Bradyrhizobium sp. AZCC 1610: one gene and its partner. The protein of the gene in region 1 binds, or shares a complex with, the protein of each later gene. Links are inferred from orthologs where the notes say so. Each region holds a gene or a part of one and is shown on either strand. Other genes may lie near its edges.

Region 1 (6,959 bases):
AACGGCCGGATGTCGCAGCGCTCGTTTCCGCGCTGGCGCCGGGTCGCAGGGACGATCTCGGCACTGCTCGGCAAGTTTGACATCTGCCTGGCGCAATCGCAGACCGATGCGGATCGTTTTACCGCGCTGGGCAGCCGCAACGTCATCGTCACGGGAAATCTCAAGCTCGACGTTCCTGCGCCGCCAGCCGACGGCAACAAACTGGATATGTTGATGTCGATGACGCGCGGCCGCCCGGTGGTGGTCGCAGCCTCCACGCATCCCGGCGAAGAGGAAATCCTCACGGAAACCCACCGGACGCTCGCCCGCTATTTTCCAAAGCTGTTGACCGTGATTGTGCCGCGGCATCCCGATCGCGGCGAGGCCATCGCGCGCATGATCGCAGCTTCCGGCCTCAATCCGACCCTGCGCTCGCATGAGGACTTACCCACCGCTACGACCGACATCTATGTCGCCGACACCATGGGCGAACTGGGGTTGTTCTACCGGCTGGCGCCGATCGTGTTCATGGGCGGATCGCTGGTCGAGCATGGCGGGCAGAATCCGATCGAGGCGATCAAGCTCGGTGCCTCGATTGTCCACGGCCCCCACGTGTTCAATTTCACCGATGTGTATGAGGCGCTCGATTCCGCCGGCGGCGCGCGGCGGGCTGATACGCAGGAAGCGCTGGTCAAGCAGCTCGGGCAGATGCTCGCCGATCCCAAGGCGCGCGAAGCCGTGCTGGCTGCGTCCGAGCGCGTGGTCGGGCAGCTCGGCGGCGCGCTGGAGCGCACGCTCTTCGCGCTCGAGCCGTATTTGCTGCAACTGCGGATCGAGATGGGAGCGGCCAATGCGTGAGCCGGGCTTCTGGCACGGCCCGTCTTCGCTCAACTCGCATCTATTGAAACCGCTCGCCGCACTCTATGGCGCCGTTGCCGCAAAGCGCCTGCAGCGCAAGGGACTGAACGCCGGCATTCCGGTGCTCTGCGTCGGCAACTATAACGTCGGTGGCGCCGGCAAGACGCCGACCGTGCTGGCGCTGGCGAAGCTGCTGCGCGAGCTCGGCGAGACGCCGGTCGTGCTCAGCCGCGGCTATGGCGGCGAATTGCGCGGCCCGGTCAGGGTCGATCCTGTCAGGCACGCGGCTTCCGATGTCGGCGACGAGCCGTTGATGCTGGCAGGCCATTTGCCGGTCGTGGTGTCGCGCAAGCGCGCGGACGGCGTGCCGCTGGCGCTGTCGCGGGGCGCCACCGTGATCCTGATGGACGACGGCTTCCAGAGCCCGGCGATTGTCAAGGACGCTTCCCTGATCGTGATCGATAGCGAGCGCGGAATAGGCAACGGGCAGGTATTTCCCGCCGGCCCCCTGCGTGCGCCGTTGCGGCCGCAACTGGCGCGCACCGACGCGCTGATCGTCGTCGGCAACGGCAGTGCTGCCGAGCAGGTCGCGGCCGAGATCGTGGCGCAGGGCAAGCCGGTGTTATCAGCGCATCTGAAGCCGGATGAGGCGCAGGTCGCACAGCTTCGGGGCAAGCGCGTGCTGGCGTTTGCCGGCATCGGCGATCCCACCCGATTCTTCAACACGCTGCGCGCCAGCGGCATCGAAGTGGCCGGGCAGCGCGCCTTCGCCGATCATCATGCTTATTCGCAGGCCGAGATCGAAAGCCTGATCGCCGAGGCGAGAGGCGAGGCGCTGACGCTGGTGACGACGGAAAAGGATCTGGCGCGGCTGTGGTATGGCGGGACCTTGCCGGAATGGGCAAAGCAGATCGTACCGTTCGGCGTGGCGCTCGAATTCGATGACAAGGGATTGCTGCGGAAGTTCATATCGGCGCGCCTGTTCAAGGCGCGCGAGAGGCCGGCTGACTAGCCCTGCGTCTTCAGCGCGCCGGGAAAGTGCCGCTGCAGCACGGCGGTCGGAACCGAATAGGCCTCCTGCAGGTCGACGCTCCAGTACTTCAATTCGTCGAGCGGGATCCGCACGTCGGTGATGGCGCAGCGCACATAGGTACCGGGCGAGATCACGCGGAAATCGCCGTCCAGATATTGCACCTGCGCTTCGCCATGGCCCGAGGGTCCGAATTTATTGAGCACCGTCAAACTCTCCGATGGACCGGCCCGCGCGGGCTGGCCTTAAGTGTATTTTCCAAGATTTCATCTATCATAAATAGGTCGTACTGTCCGCCCCGGAAACTGACCTACTTGTGATGATTTTGTGCCGACCTGCATGATAGCGTGAATTTCACTGTGCCCGCAGCGTCATACCGATCCGACCGAGACCGATGCGCCTGTTGTCAGCAACGCTATTCCTGACGCTCCTTACTGCGGCCTGCACGGCCGGTGCCGCGCCGTTGCCGGCCCCGCGCCAGGTCGATATCCCGGCAAGGGGTCTGACCCTGCATGCCCAGCTCTACAAGCCGGATGGTGACGGCCCGTTTTCCACCGTGATCGCGCTGCATGGCTGCGGCGGATTGAGCGGGCAGTCGGAGCCCGTGCTGCCGCGCTACCGCGACTGGGCGGAACAGCTGTTGAAGGCGGGCCATGCGGTGCTGCTGCCGGACAGTTACGGTTCGCGGGAGCTCGGCCCGCAATGCCGCGTCAATGAGCGCCGTGTGCTCGCCCGCCGCGAGCGGGTGGCCGATGTCAATGCATCGCGGCAATGGTTGCTGCAGCAACCCTGGGCCGCGCGTGACCGGATCAGCCTGATGGGATGGGCGAACGGCGCCAGCGCGGTGCTGTGGGCGGTGCGTCCGCAATCGTCAGCGCGCGGTATCGGGCCGGATTTTCGCTCGGCGATCGCATTCTATCCGGATTGCCGGATCTCGTCCGGCCTCGGCTGGAGCACGCGCATGCCGACGCTGCTGCTGATCGGCGCGCAGGACGACGTCAGTTCGCCGTCCGCCTGTCGCCAGATTGTGGATGACGCCCGCGGCCGCAGCGCGCTGGTGCAGATCGTGATCTATCCCGGCGCATCCCACGATTTCGACCGCGCCAACCTGCCGCTGCGGGCGATCGCAGGCTCCGATGCCGCGTTGCCCGAACGCGGTCATATCGGCACGGATGCGGACGCGCGCAGGGACGCGCAACGGCGCGTTGCGGAGTGGCTGGCGCGCTAGAACAGACTTCCCTGATCAACCGGCTTGGCCACGCGCTTCGGCGCCGCCGGCTTCGCCTCGTGCGGCGTCGCCTTCGGCGTACTCGCGGCGGGAGCCGTGGTCTGGGGCCGATCCGCATCCGCGGTGGCGCCGACGCGGCCATCGGCGAATTCGATCGACAGATGCGCGCTCGGTCCGATCGCGGCGGCGGCATGCACCGCGTGCCCCTGCGCGTCGCGCACCAGGGCAAAGCCGCGCGCGAGCACGCCGCGGTAGGACAGCGCCGACAACAATTGACCGCTATGGGCGACACGCGCGTCGAGACGCTGCAGGGCGGTCTCGAGCGCGCGGCGGGCGCGCTCCGCCAGCCGTTGCGCGCGCTCGCGGTCACGCGCTATGGCATTGCGCTGCGCCTGGGCGTTGGAGAGTTTTGAGGCCTTCAGCCTGACCTCCAGCCCGGCAAAGCGGTCCTGCCGGTTGCGCAGCAGCGCGCGGGCGGACAGCCTGATGCGTTCGCCCGACACCGTGAGGCGGTGATTGGCTTGCGCGACCTGCCCGCGCAAAACCTTCAGCGTCAGGCCGGCGCTCAGATGCGAAAAGCGGCGGTGATGGGCGTGGGTATTGGCCTTCAATCCGCGGGGCAGGGCGGCGCCGAGATGATCCAGCCGCTGCCGCGGGATCGCGAGCAGCTCGCTTAAACCCGGCAGCGCCCGGGCGGCGGCGCGCAATTCATTGCGGCGGCTCTCCTGCCCGCGCTGCCAGCACACTATCGTGCGCCGCGCCAGGCTTTCGACCTCGACGAACAATTCGCTACGGACAGGAACCGCCATTTCGGCCGCGGCCGTAGGCGTCGGGGCGCGCTTGTCGGCGGCGAAATCGATCAGCGTGATATCGGTCTCGTGGCCGACGGCCGAAATCAGCGGGATCGTGCTCTCGGCGGCGGCGCGAACCACGATCTCCTCGTTGAACGACCACAAATCCTCCAGCGAGCCGCCGCCGCGCGCGACGATCAGCAGATCCGGCCGCGGAATCTTTCCCGCTTCGGGCAGCGCATTGAAGCCGCGGATGGCGGCGGCCACCTGTTCGGCCGAGCCTTCGCCCTGGACCTTGACCGGCCACACCAGCACGCGGCGGGGAAAACGGTCCTGCAGCCGATGCAGGATGTCGCGGATTACGGCGCCGGTCGGCGAGGTGACGACCCCGATCACCTCCGGTAGCCATGGCAGCAATTGCTTGCGCGCCTCGTCGAACAGGCCTTCGGCCGCGAGCTTCCGCTTGCGCTCCTCCATCAGCGCCATCAGCGCGCCGATCCCGGCGGGCTCGAGCGCTTCGATGACGATCTGGTATTTCGACGACCCGGGATAGGTCGTGAGCTTGCCGGTGGCGATGACCTCGAGCCCCTCCTGCGGCTTGAACCGCATCCGGGCGTGGGCGAATTTCCAGATCACCGCCTCGATCTTGGCGCTCTCGTCCTTCAGCGCGAAATAGCAATGGCCCGAGGAGTGCGGCCCGCGGAAGCCGGAGATCTCGCCGCGGACGCGCACGTGCCCGTAGGCGTCCTCCACCGTCCGCTTCAGCGCGGAGGATAGCTCGGAGACGGTGAATTCGGGCGCGTTGATCAGGTTTTCGGCAGCTGGCATCGGCAACTGATTCGGGCGTTGGAGGCGTTGCCGCAACGTAGGGATTTTTAACCATCCCCGCCAATCCGGCTCTTGTGGAACTCACATTCTCTGTAGTACAGAGTTCTCTGCACTTCATTCTGGCGAGGCGTGATCGATGTTCAAATTCCTGATTCGCGGCTCCGTGAGCCTCCTGAAATGGGTCCTGTGCGGCGTCGGCGTGCTGGCGCTGATGGTGCTGGCCCTGCTGGCAACGCCGCTGCAGCCGCTGCCGGAACTGCAAGCGATCTCGCGGACGCGAGCCACCGTCGATCTTTCCAGCCTGCCTGCGATTGAGCGGCTCCAGGCCCGCGACGGCACATGGCTCGGCTTCCGCCATTATGGCGCGGGCGGCGCGCCGACGGGGCGCGTGGCGATCGTGATTCATGGCTCCTCCGGTTCCAGCGGTGGCACCATCCATGCGCTGTCGCAGGCGCTGGCTGGGCACGGCGTGGAAACCTTTGCGGTCGACATGCGCGGCCACGGCACGTCAGGCACGCGCGGCGATATCGGCTATGTCGGCCAGCTCGAGGACGACCTCGCCGATTTCGTCGCGGTCTTGCGCAACACCGTGCCGTCAGCGCCGCTGACCTTGGTCGGCCATTCGTCCGGCGGCGGCTTTGCGCTGCGCGTGGCCGGCTCGCCGATCCAGAACCTGTTCGAGCGCTTCGTGCTGCTCGCGCCCTATCTCGGCTACGACGCTCCCTCCACCCGGCCGGGCTCCGGCGGCTGGGCCAGCGCCGATATCCCGCGCATCCTCGGCCTGCTGGCGCTGCGCAAGCTCGGGATCACCTGCTGTGAGGCGCTGCCGGTGCTGGCGCTCGCGGTGCCACCGAACTCCGAGAAGACGCTGGTGTCGACCTATACCGACCGGTTGATGCGCAACTTTGCGGTGCGGGGCGATTTCCGCCACGATCTCGCCGCCGCGACAAAACCGCTCACGATCATCTCCGGCGCCGACGACGAAGTGATGTTTTCGGACAAATACGCCGAAGCCGTGCGTAGCGCGAAGGTCGCGGTCGACGTCAGGGTGCTCGACGGCATCAACCACATGGGTATCGTCGCTGCGCCGAAGGCGGTATCCATCGTCGCCGAGGATGTTGCCACGCGCGCCATGGCGGGGTCATAGCGGCGCCGGGGCAGGGATGGGCAACATGATCGACAGCCGCGAGGCCTCCGAGGCGCTCGCCGAAATCAACGAGATGACGCGCCGCGTCCGGCAATCGCGGATCTACAATCTCGCCAGCCTGATGCTGATCATGTGGGGCGCGCTGGTATTTGCCGGCTATCTCGGCTCGTTTCTGCTGCCGCGCCAGGCCGGCTATTTCTGGGCCGCGCTGAACGTCGCGGGCGTCGCGGGATCGTTTGCGATCAGCGCCTTCGGATATCGCAAGACTGGCATTCGCACCTTCGATTTCAGGATGCTGATCGCGTTCGTGCTGTTCTTCGCCTTCGGGTTCCTCTGCACGAGCGTGCTCGGCCACTTCACGCCGCGCCAGATGGGCACGTTCTGGCCAATTTATTTCATGCTGCTCTACATCATCGCCGGACTCTGGTTCGGCCACGCCTTTGTCGTGATCGGTCTTTGCATCAGCGCACTGGCGCTGGTCGGATACTTCCTGGTCGGCGACTGGTTCGACCTGTGGATGGCCTTTGTCGATGGCGGCGGGCTGATGCTCGGCGGCTGGTGGATGCGCCGGAGCTAGCGCCATGGCCGAGATCGACGATATCATCCATCAACCGCTGCGCTTGCGGATCATGGCGGGGCTGAACGCGCTGCCGGCGGGCACCGGGCTGGAATTCTCAAAACTGAAGCAACTCACCGGCGCCACCGACGGCAATCTTGGCGCCCATATCGAGACGCTGGCCAGGGCCGGTTATGTCGTGGTGGAAAAGGCCTTTGTCGGCAAGAAACCACAGACCACGGTAACCGCGACCGCGGCCGGCCGCGGCGCCTTCGCCCGCCATGTCGCCACGCTGCAGGAGATCATCGCCGGGTCAGGGAGGAAAGTGTAGCGAAACTCCTCTGCACAAGCGCGATGCTCCCCTTGCGGGGGCAGGGAGTTTTATGCGACCGACTTGGCCTTGAACTCCCGTATCTGGCCACATTCATGAACATTCTCCTGCTCGGTTCCGGTGGCCGCGAACACGCTCTCGCATGGAAGATCGCGGCTTCCCCGTTGCTCACCAAGCTGTGGTGCGCGCCCGGCAACGCCGGCATCGCGCG
Region 2 (6,821 bases), 4.3 Mb from region 1 along the record:
TGTCACCGGATGATTGGCCAGCGGCACCGCCGCAGCCTGCAGCTTCGCTGCGCTCACAGCAATGACGGTGACACACCAAGCTGCTATGTCAAAGCAAGCGTAGCCCGGATGGAGCGCAGCGTAATCCGGGGACAGCTCGGCCGCGGCACGAATCCCGGATTGCGCTGCGCTCCATCCGGGCTACGATATCGATGTCCATGAAAGTTCTCCTTCGTCCCATCCTTGCATTCGCGATCATGCTGGCGCTTGCCGCATCATCGCTCGCCCAGACCGCCGCGCCGGTGGACCTTCGCATTCTCGCGATCAACGATTTTCACGGCTACCTTCGCCCGCCGCCGGGCGGGATCACGATTGCCGATCCCGAGGACAGGACGAAGAAGATCACTGTTCCCGCCGGGGGCGCGGAGCATATGGCGACGCTGGTCGGCCAACTCCGCGACGGGCACAAGAACTCGATCTTTGTTGCGGCCGGCGACTTGATCGGCGCCAGCCCGTTTTTGTCGGCGATGTTCCATGACGAGCCGACGATCGAGGCGCTGTCGATGATGGGGCTGGCGCTTTCTTCCGTCGGCAACCACGAATTCGACGAGGGCAAGGACGAACTCTTGCGTATGCAGAATGGCGGCTGCCATCCGGTCGACCAATGCCAGGGGCCGCACCCGTTTCTGGGCGCGAAATTTCGCTATCTCGCCGCCAGCACGTTCGAGAAGAGCAGCGGCAAGACCGTGTTTCCTTCTTACGAAATCCGCGCATTCGACGGCATTCCGGCCGCCTTCATCGGCCTGACCTTGAAGGGTACACCGGGCCTCGTCTCGCCGACAGGCGTTGCCGATCTCGAATTTCGCGACGAAGCCAGTACGGTGAACGCGCTGATCCCGGAATTGAAAGCGCGCGGCGTCGAGGCCATCGTCGTCCTGATCCACGAAGGCGGATTGCCGACGGGCGACTACAACGAATGCCCTGGCGTTTCGGGCCCGATCGTCGACATCGTCAAGAAGTTCGACAAGGCGGTCGACGTTGTGGTCTCCGGCCACACCCACCGGGCCTATGTCTGCGAGATCGACGGGCGGCTCGTCACATCAGGCGACAAATACGGCACCCTCGTCACCGCGATCGATCTCAAGCTTGATCCGACGACGCGCGATGTCGTCAGCGCCAAAGCCGACAACACCATCGTGCGATCAGCAACGCTCGCGAAGGACGTCCGGCAAACTGCGCTGATCGAATCCTACGACAGGCTGGCCGCGCCGATCGCCAACCGCCCGGCGGGTTCGGTGACGGCCACGCTGTCGCGCGTCCCCAACAATGCCGGCGAAAGCCCGCTCGGCGACATCATCGCAGACGCGCAACTCGCGGCCACCAGCGCCGAGGAAAAAGGCGGCGCGGTCATCGCCTTCACCAATCCCGGCGGCGTGCGCGCCGATGTAACGCGCAGAGAGGACGGCGCGGTGACCTATGGCGACGTGTTCGCCAGCCAGCCGTTCCGCAACCAACTGGTGACGATCACGCTGACGGGAAAACAGATCAAGGACATGCTGGAGCAGCAATGGCTCGACCCGAAACGGCCGAGGATCCTGCAGGTGTCGAAAGGATTCGCCTATGCGTGGGACGGATCGAAGCCTGACGGCGAGCGCGTGCTGCCTGAACGGATGTCGCTGAACGGACAGCCGCTCGATCCCGCCGCGAGCTATCGCGTCACCGTCAACAATTTCCTGTTCGTCGGCGGCGACGGTTTTACCGTGCTCACCCAGGGAACCGCGCCGCTGATCGGCGTCTACGATTCCGACGCGCTGCATGCCTATTTCAAGGCCAATAGCCCGGTCAGCCCGACCACAGTGGATCGCATTGTCAGGGTAAATTAGCAGCGACGCGCGAGGGGCAGTGTTCCCCGGATGCTGCGCAGCACGAAGTGGTGCGCTGCTGATCCGGGGTCCACATATTTTGCTGCGGTGGGTCCCGGCTCTGCGGTGCATCGTCACCGGACGATGCTTCGCATCGCCGGGGAGACGCTGCACCGCGTCCGGGACACGGAAACTGGCAGAAAAGCCATCATCGTCTTGCGAAATGCGTGGGCCTTTCCGAGCGGCCCCTAACCGCCTAGATTAGCCGATCCGTTGCCGGCGCGCGCCTCAACGCCAGGATTTTGCATGACACTCCTTCTGACGCATACCGCCTGTCTCGACCATCTCACGCCCCCGGGGCATCCCGAACGCCCCGACCGGCTGCGCGCGGTCGCCGAGGTGCTGGCGGACGATCGTTTCAAGCCGCTCGCGCGCGGCGAAGCGCCGGAAGGCAATCTTGATTCCGTCACGCTGTGCCACGGCGAGCATTATATCGGCGAGCTCCGCCATATCGCCCCCCAAAGCGGCATGATCTATATCGACGGCGACACTTCGATGTCGCCGGGCACCTGGGAGGCCGTGATGCGCGGCGTCGGCGGCGCGGTCGCGGCAACGGATGCGGTGATGGCAGGCACGCATCAGAACGCCTTCGTCGCGGTGCGCCCGCCCGGCCATCATGCCGAGGTCTCCAAGCCGATGGGCTTCTGCTTCTTCGACAATGTCGCCATTGCCGCCCGTCACGCCCAGCGCAACTACGGCATCGGCCGCGCGGCGATCGTCGATTTCGACGTCCATCACGGCAACGGCACGCAAGACATCTTCTGGCACGATCCGACCGTGATGTATTGCTCGACGCATCAGATGCCGCTGTTTCCGGGCACCGGCGCCAGCGGCGAGCGCGGCGAGCACGACACCATCGTCAATGCGCCGCTGGCTTCCGAGGACGGCAGCGCCAAGTTCCGCTCGGCGTTCGAAAACCTGATCCTGCCGCAATTGCAGAAGTTCTCCCCGGAACTGGTCATCATCTCCGCCGGCTTCGACGCGCATCACCGCGATCCGCTGGCCTCGATCAACCTGAAGGCGGACGATTTCGGCTGGGTCACGCGCAAGCTGATGGATGTGGCGGAGACAAGCGCAGGTGGTCGGGTTGTGTCGGTGCTCGAGGGCGGCTACGACCTGCAGGGGCTGAAAGAGTCGGTTGCGGCGCATGTCACCGCATTGATGGGCGCGTAGATCCCCGCCACAATAGCCCCGCAAAATGTTGTTTGATTCAGCGCTCTTAGGGGGGCGCATTCGGGAACTCGATATGGCCGAAAATACCCAGCTGGACGTCAAGAAACTCTCCTTCGAGCGCGCGATCGAGGAACTTGAATCGATCGTCACGCGGCTCGAGGGCGGCAAGGTGCCGCTCGAGGAATCGGTCGCGATCTATGAGCGCGGCGAGGCGCTGAAGCGCCGCTGCGAAGAGCTGCTGCGGCAGGCCGAGGCCCGCGTCGACAAGATCACCACCGACGCCAACGGACAGGTCACCGGGACCGAGCCGCTCGACGTGCAGTGATCCGGCCGGCGGGAAGGCCCCGCCCACCCGAAACGCTGAATGCCGCCCAATATGGTAGCCGATTTAGTCGCCTAATTAGTTCTTGGCGCCCTGCCGAGCCTGTTATAGTCGGCCATCATCCGGGGACAGTACGTGCGCGTCCAGCACCGCCATATCATCTATATTCAGGGCTACGATCCGCGCGGGCTGGCGCAATATTACCGCATGTTCCGGACCGAACTGCGCAAGTTCGGCCGCCTTTACCAGCTCCAGGCCACCATCAGCCGGCCCAAGGTCGCTGCCGACGACGAGATCGCGTCCTGGACCATCGATACCGCAGCTGAGGACTGGCAGACCCGCACGACTTACGATTTCCTCCGGTTCGAGGATTTCATCCAGCAGGACCTGGCGTCGCCGATCTGGCGCACGGTGTTCAGCGCGGTGTGGATCTACTGGCGCCTTATCTTCGCCGGCACCATCGCCCGCTTCGGCAAGGCGAACTGGCGCTTTGCCACGTTCATCACCTATCCGCATCTTGTGCTGCTGCTCGAAGCCGCCGGTGCCGCAGCCATCGCTTTCGTGTTCGAGAAGGGCCTCAACGCCATCGGCATTCCCGATCCTTTCAGCATCGCGGCCGCGATCGCGATCTTCGTAGGGCTGCTCGGAGCCGTGCTGAAATACACGGAAAACGCCACCTACGTGCTCTATCTCTTGTGCGACACGATCTGGACCTGGGAATTCTCGCACCGCGAACGCCCGGAATGGGACCAGCGCATCGACCGCTTCGCGCAGCACCTGGTCAATGTCGCGAAAAGCAGCGACGCCGAAGAAATCGTCATTGTCGGCCATAGTTCCGGATCGTTCCTGTCGACGGAAGTGCTGGCGCGCGCACTGAAGCTCGACCCCGCGCTCGGCCGTCACGGGCCGCGGATCGTGCTGCTGACGATCGGCGGCAATTTCCCGATCGTCGGCTATCACGCGGTGTCGCAGCCGTTCCGCGACCATCTACGGCAGCTCGCCATCGAGCCGTCGATCGACTGGATCGACTGCCAGGCTCGCAAGGACGTGATGAACTTCTACCAGTTCGATCCGATCACGAGCCACGGCATCGACGTCGGCGCCTTAAGGCGCAACCCGAAGATCGTGCCGGTCCGCTTCCGTGACATCATCCGCCCCGAGCACTACGAAAAGTTTCGCTGGCAGTTCTTCCGCGTGCATTTCCAGTTCGTGATGGCCAACGAACTGCCCAATGCCTACGACTTCTTCATGATCGTCTGCGGGCCGGTCCCGCTCAGCGCACGGATGACCGTCCCCGACGCCGCGCTCGATGTCGCAACCGGCGATTCCGGAGTGCGCGCGAGGGGTTGGAAAAGGATCGAAGCGGCCACGACGGCGGCCGAAAGTGCCGCCGATTTGAGCAAATTGGAACCATCCGCCCGCCGCAGCGGTTGAAAAATTCGCGGTTTATCCGGCTCATGCCCCGGAACCGAATCGGCTCTCCGGGTTGGCTTTGGCGGCGGCTTTGGTGTAAAGCTTGCGGCTCTATGGGCTGGGAGAGCAGCCTGCGGGCTAACTTTCGACGGCAGCAAGTGCTTCAAATAGCTAAGGAAACTGAACCGAGAAGGGTTTCGAAGCTACTAACGTGATGCATATCACATGGTTTAGGCCAGAGTGCATCTAGGCTTTCAAATCAGGTACCGGCCCGCCGAGATGGCACCGGGGTCTGGATTTTCACGGCGCGGTTAACGCGCTTCCCGTCTCGCGTCGGGCCACTGGCCCCGACATGCAAAATTGGAATATCGCTGTGACCACATTTAGTAAAACGCCGCTTCTCGATACCATCCGCACGCCCGACGACCTTCGCAAGCTCAAGATCGAGCAGGTGCGTCAGGTCGCCGACGAACTCCGCCAGGAAACCATCGACGCCGTTTCGGTGACCGGCGGCCACTTCGGCGCCGGCCTCGGCGTCGTGGAACTCACCACCGCGATCCACTACACCTTCGACACACCGCGCGACCGCCTGATCTGGGACGTCGGCCACCAGGCCTACCCGCACAAGATCCTGACCGGCCGCCGCGACCGCATCCGCACGCTGCGCACCGGCGGCGGCCTCTCCGGCTTCACCAAGCGCAGCGAGAGCGACTACGATCCGTTTGGCGCCGCGCACTCCTCAACCTCGATTTCGGCCGGCCTCGGCATGGCGGTGGCGCGCGACCTCGCCGGCGGCAAGAACAACGTTATCGCCGTGATCGGTGACGGCGCGATGTCAGCCGGCATGGCCTATGAGGCCATGAACAATGCGGGCGCAATGAATTCACGCCTGATCGTGATCCTCAACGACAACGACATGTCGATTGCGCCGCCGGTCGGCGCGATGAGCGCATATCTGTCGCGGCTCTATTCCGGCAAGACCTACCGCACGCTGCGCGAGGCGGCCAAACAGATCAACAAGCGCCTGCCGAAGATCCTCGCCAACCGCGCCAACCGCGTCGAGGAATATTCCCGCGGCTTCATGATGGACGGCGGCACGCTGTTCGAGGAACTCGGCTTCTATTACGTCGGCCCGATCGACGGTCATAACCTCGACCATCTACTGCCGGTTCTGAAGAACGTCCGCGACATGGAAACCGGCCCGATCCTGGTTCACGTCGTGACGCAGAAGGGCAAGGGTTACGGCCCGGCGGAAGCTTCCGCCGACAAGTATCATGCGGTGGTCAAATTCGACGTCGCCACCGGCGCCCAGGCGAAAGCAAAACCGAACGCGCCGGCCTACCAGAACGTGTTCGGCCAGAGCCTCGTCAAGGAAGCCGAGAAGGACGACAAGGTCGTCGCCATCACCGCGGCGATGCCGTCCGGCACCGGCGTCGACATCTTCAACAAGGCCTTCCCCAACCGCACCTTCGATGTCGGCATTGCCGAGCAGCATGCGGTGACGTTTGCCGCCGGCCTTGCCACCGAAGGCTACAAGCCGTTCTGCGCGATCTACTCGACCTTCCTGCAGCGCGGCTATGACCAGGTGGTCCACGACGTCGCGATCCAGAGCCTGCCGGTGCGTTTTGCAATCGACCGCGCCGGCCTGGTCGGCGCCGACGGCGCGACCCATGCCGGTTCGTTCGACAACGCCTATCTTGGCTGCCTGCCGAACTTCGTCATCATGGCGGCGTCCGACGAGGCCGAACTGGTGCACATGGTCGCCACCCAAGTCGCGATCAACGACCGGCCGAGCGCGGTGCGCTATCCGCGCGGCGAAGGCCGCGGCGTCGAAATGCCGGAGTTCGGCGTTCCCCTCGAGATCGGCAAGGGCCGCATCGTCCGCCAGGGCAACAAGATCGCCCTGCTCTCGTTCGGCACGCGCATGGCCGAATGCGAGAAGGCCGCCGACGAACTCGCCGCCCACGGCCTTTCCACCACCATCGCCGACGCCCGCTTCATGAAGCCGCTCG

Evidence for each region.
Region 2: the proteins of xseA (region 1) and V1279_RS24665 are in contact, whole or in part, in a cryo-EM structure (PDB 8TXR), measured with the Escherichia coli proteins. The link is inferred for Bradyrhizobium sp. AZCC 1610 from one-to-one orthologs.

The regions. Positions count from the first base shown.
Region 1 is NZ_JAZHRR010000001.1:651,702-658,660, forward strand. What follows is about bases 2,404-5,322. They hold xseA (exodeoxyribonuclease VII large subunit), read right to left. Parts: upstream 4,715-5,322; coding sequence 3,092-4,714; downstream 2,404-3,091. Other genes in these bases: V1279_RS03230 (dienelactone hydrolase family protein), read left to right, coding at 2,404-3,095; V1279_RS03240 (alpha/beta fold hydrolase), read left to right, coding at 4,851-5,322. Outside these bases: V1279_RS03215 (3-deoxy-D-manno-octulosonic acid transferase), read left to right, coding at 1-837; lpxK (tetraacyldisaccharide 4'-kinase), read left to right, coding at 830-1,849; V1279_RS03225 (DUF2093 domain-containing protein), read right to left, coding at 1,846-2,073; more of V1279_RS03230, read left to right, coding at 2,262-2,403; more of V1279_RS03240, read left to right, coding at 5,323-5,861; V1279_RS03245 (hypothetical protein), read left to right, coding at 5,887-6,438; V1279_RS03250 (winged helix-turn-helix domain-containing protein), read left to right, coding at 6,443-6,748; purD (phosphoribosylamine--glycine ligase), read left to right, coding at 6,844-6,959. UniProt on the Escherichia coli protein: Bidirectionally degrades single-stranded DNA into large acid-insoluble oligonucleotides, which are then degraded further into small acid-soluble oligonucleotides.
Region 2 is NZ_JAZHRR010000001.1:4,984,779-4,991,599, forward strand. What follows is about bases 1,993-4,773. They hold V1279_RS24665 (exodeoxyribonuclease VII small subunit), read left to right. Parts: upstream 1,993-3,147; coding sequence 3,148-3,399; downstream 3,400-4,773. Other genes in these bases: V1279_RS24660 (histone deacetylase family protein), read left to right, coding at 2,148-3,074; V1279_RS24670 (hypothetical protein), read left to right, coding at 3,532-4,773. Also shown: V1279_RS24655 (bifunctional metallophosphatase/5'-nucleotidase), read left to right, coding at 198-1,862; more of V1279_RS24670, read left to right, coding at 4,774-4,830; dxs (1-deoxy-D-xylulose-5-phosphate synthase), read left to right, coding at 5,162-6,821. UniProt on the Escherichia coli protein: Bidirectionally degrades single-stranded DNA into large acid-insoluble oligonucleotides, which are then degraded further into small acid-soluble oligonucleotides.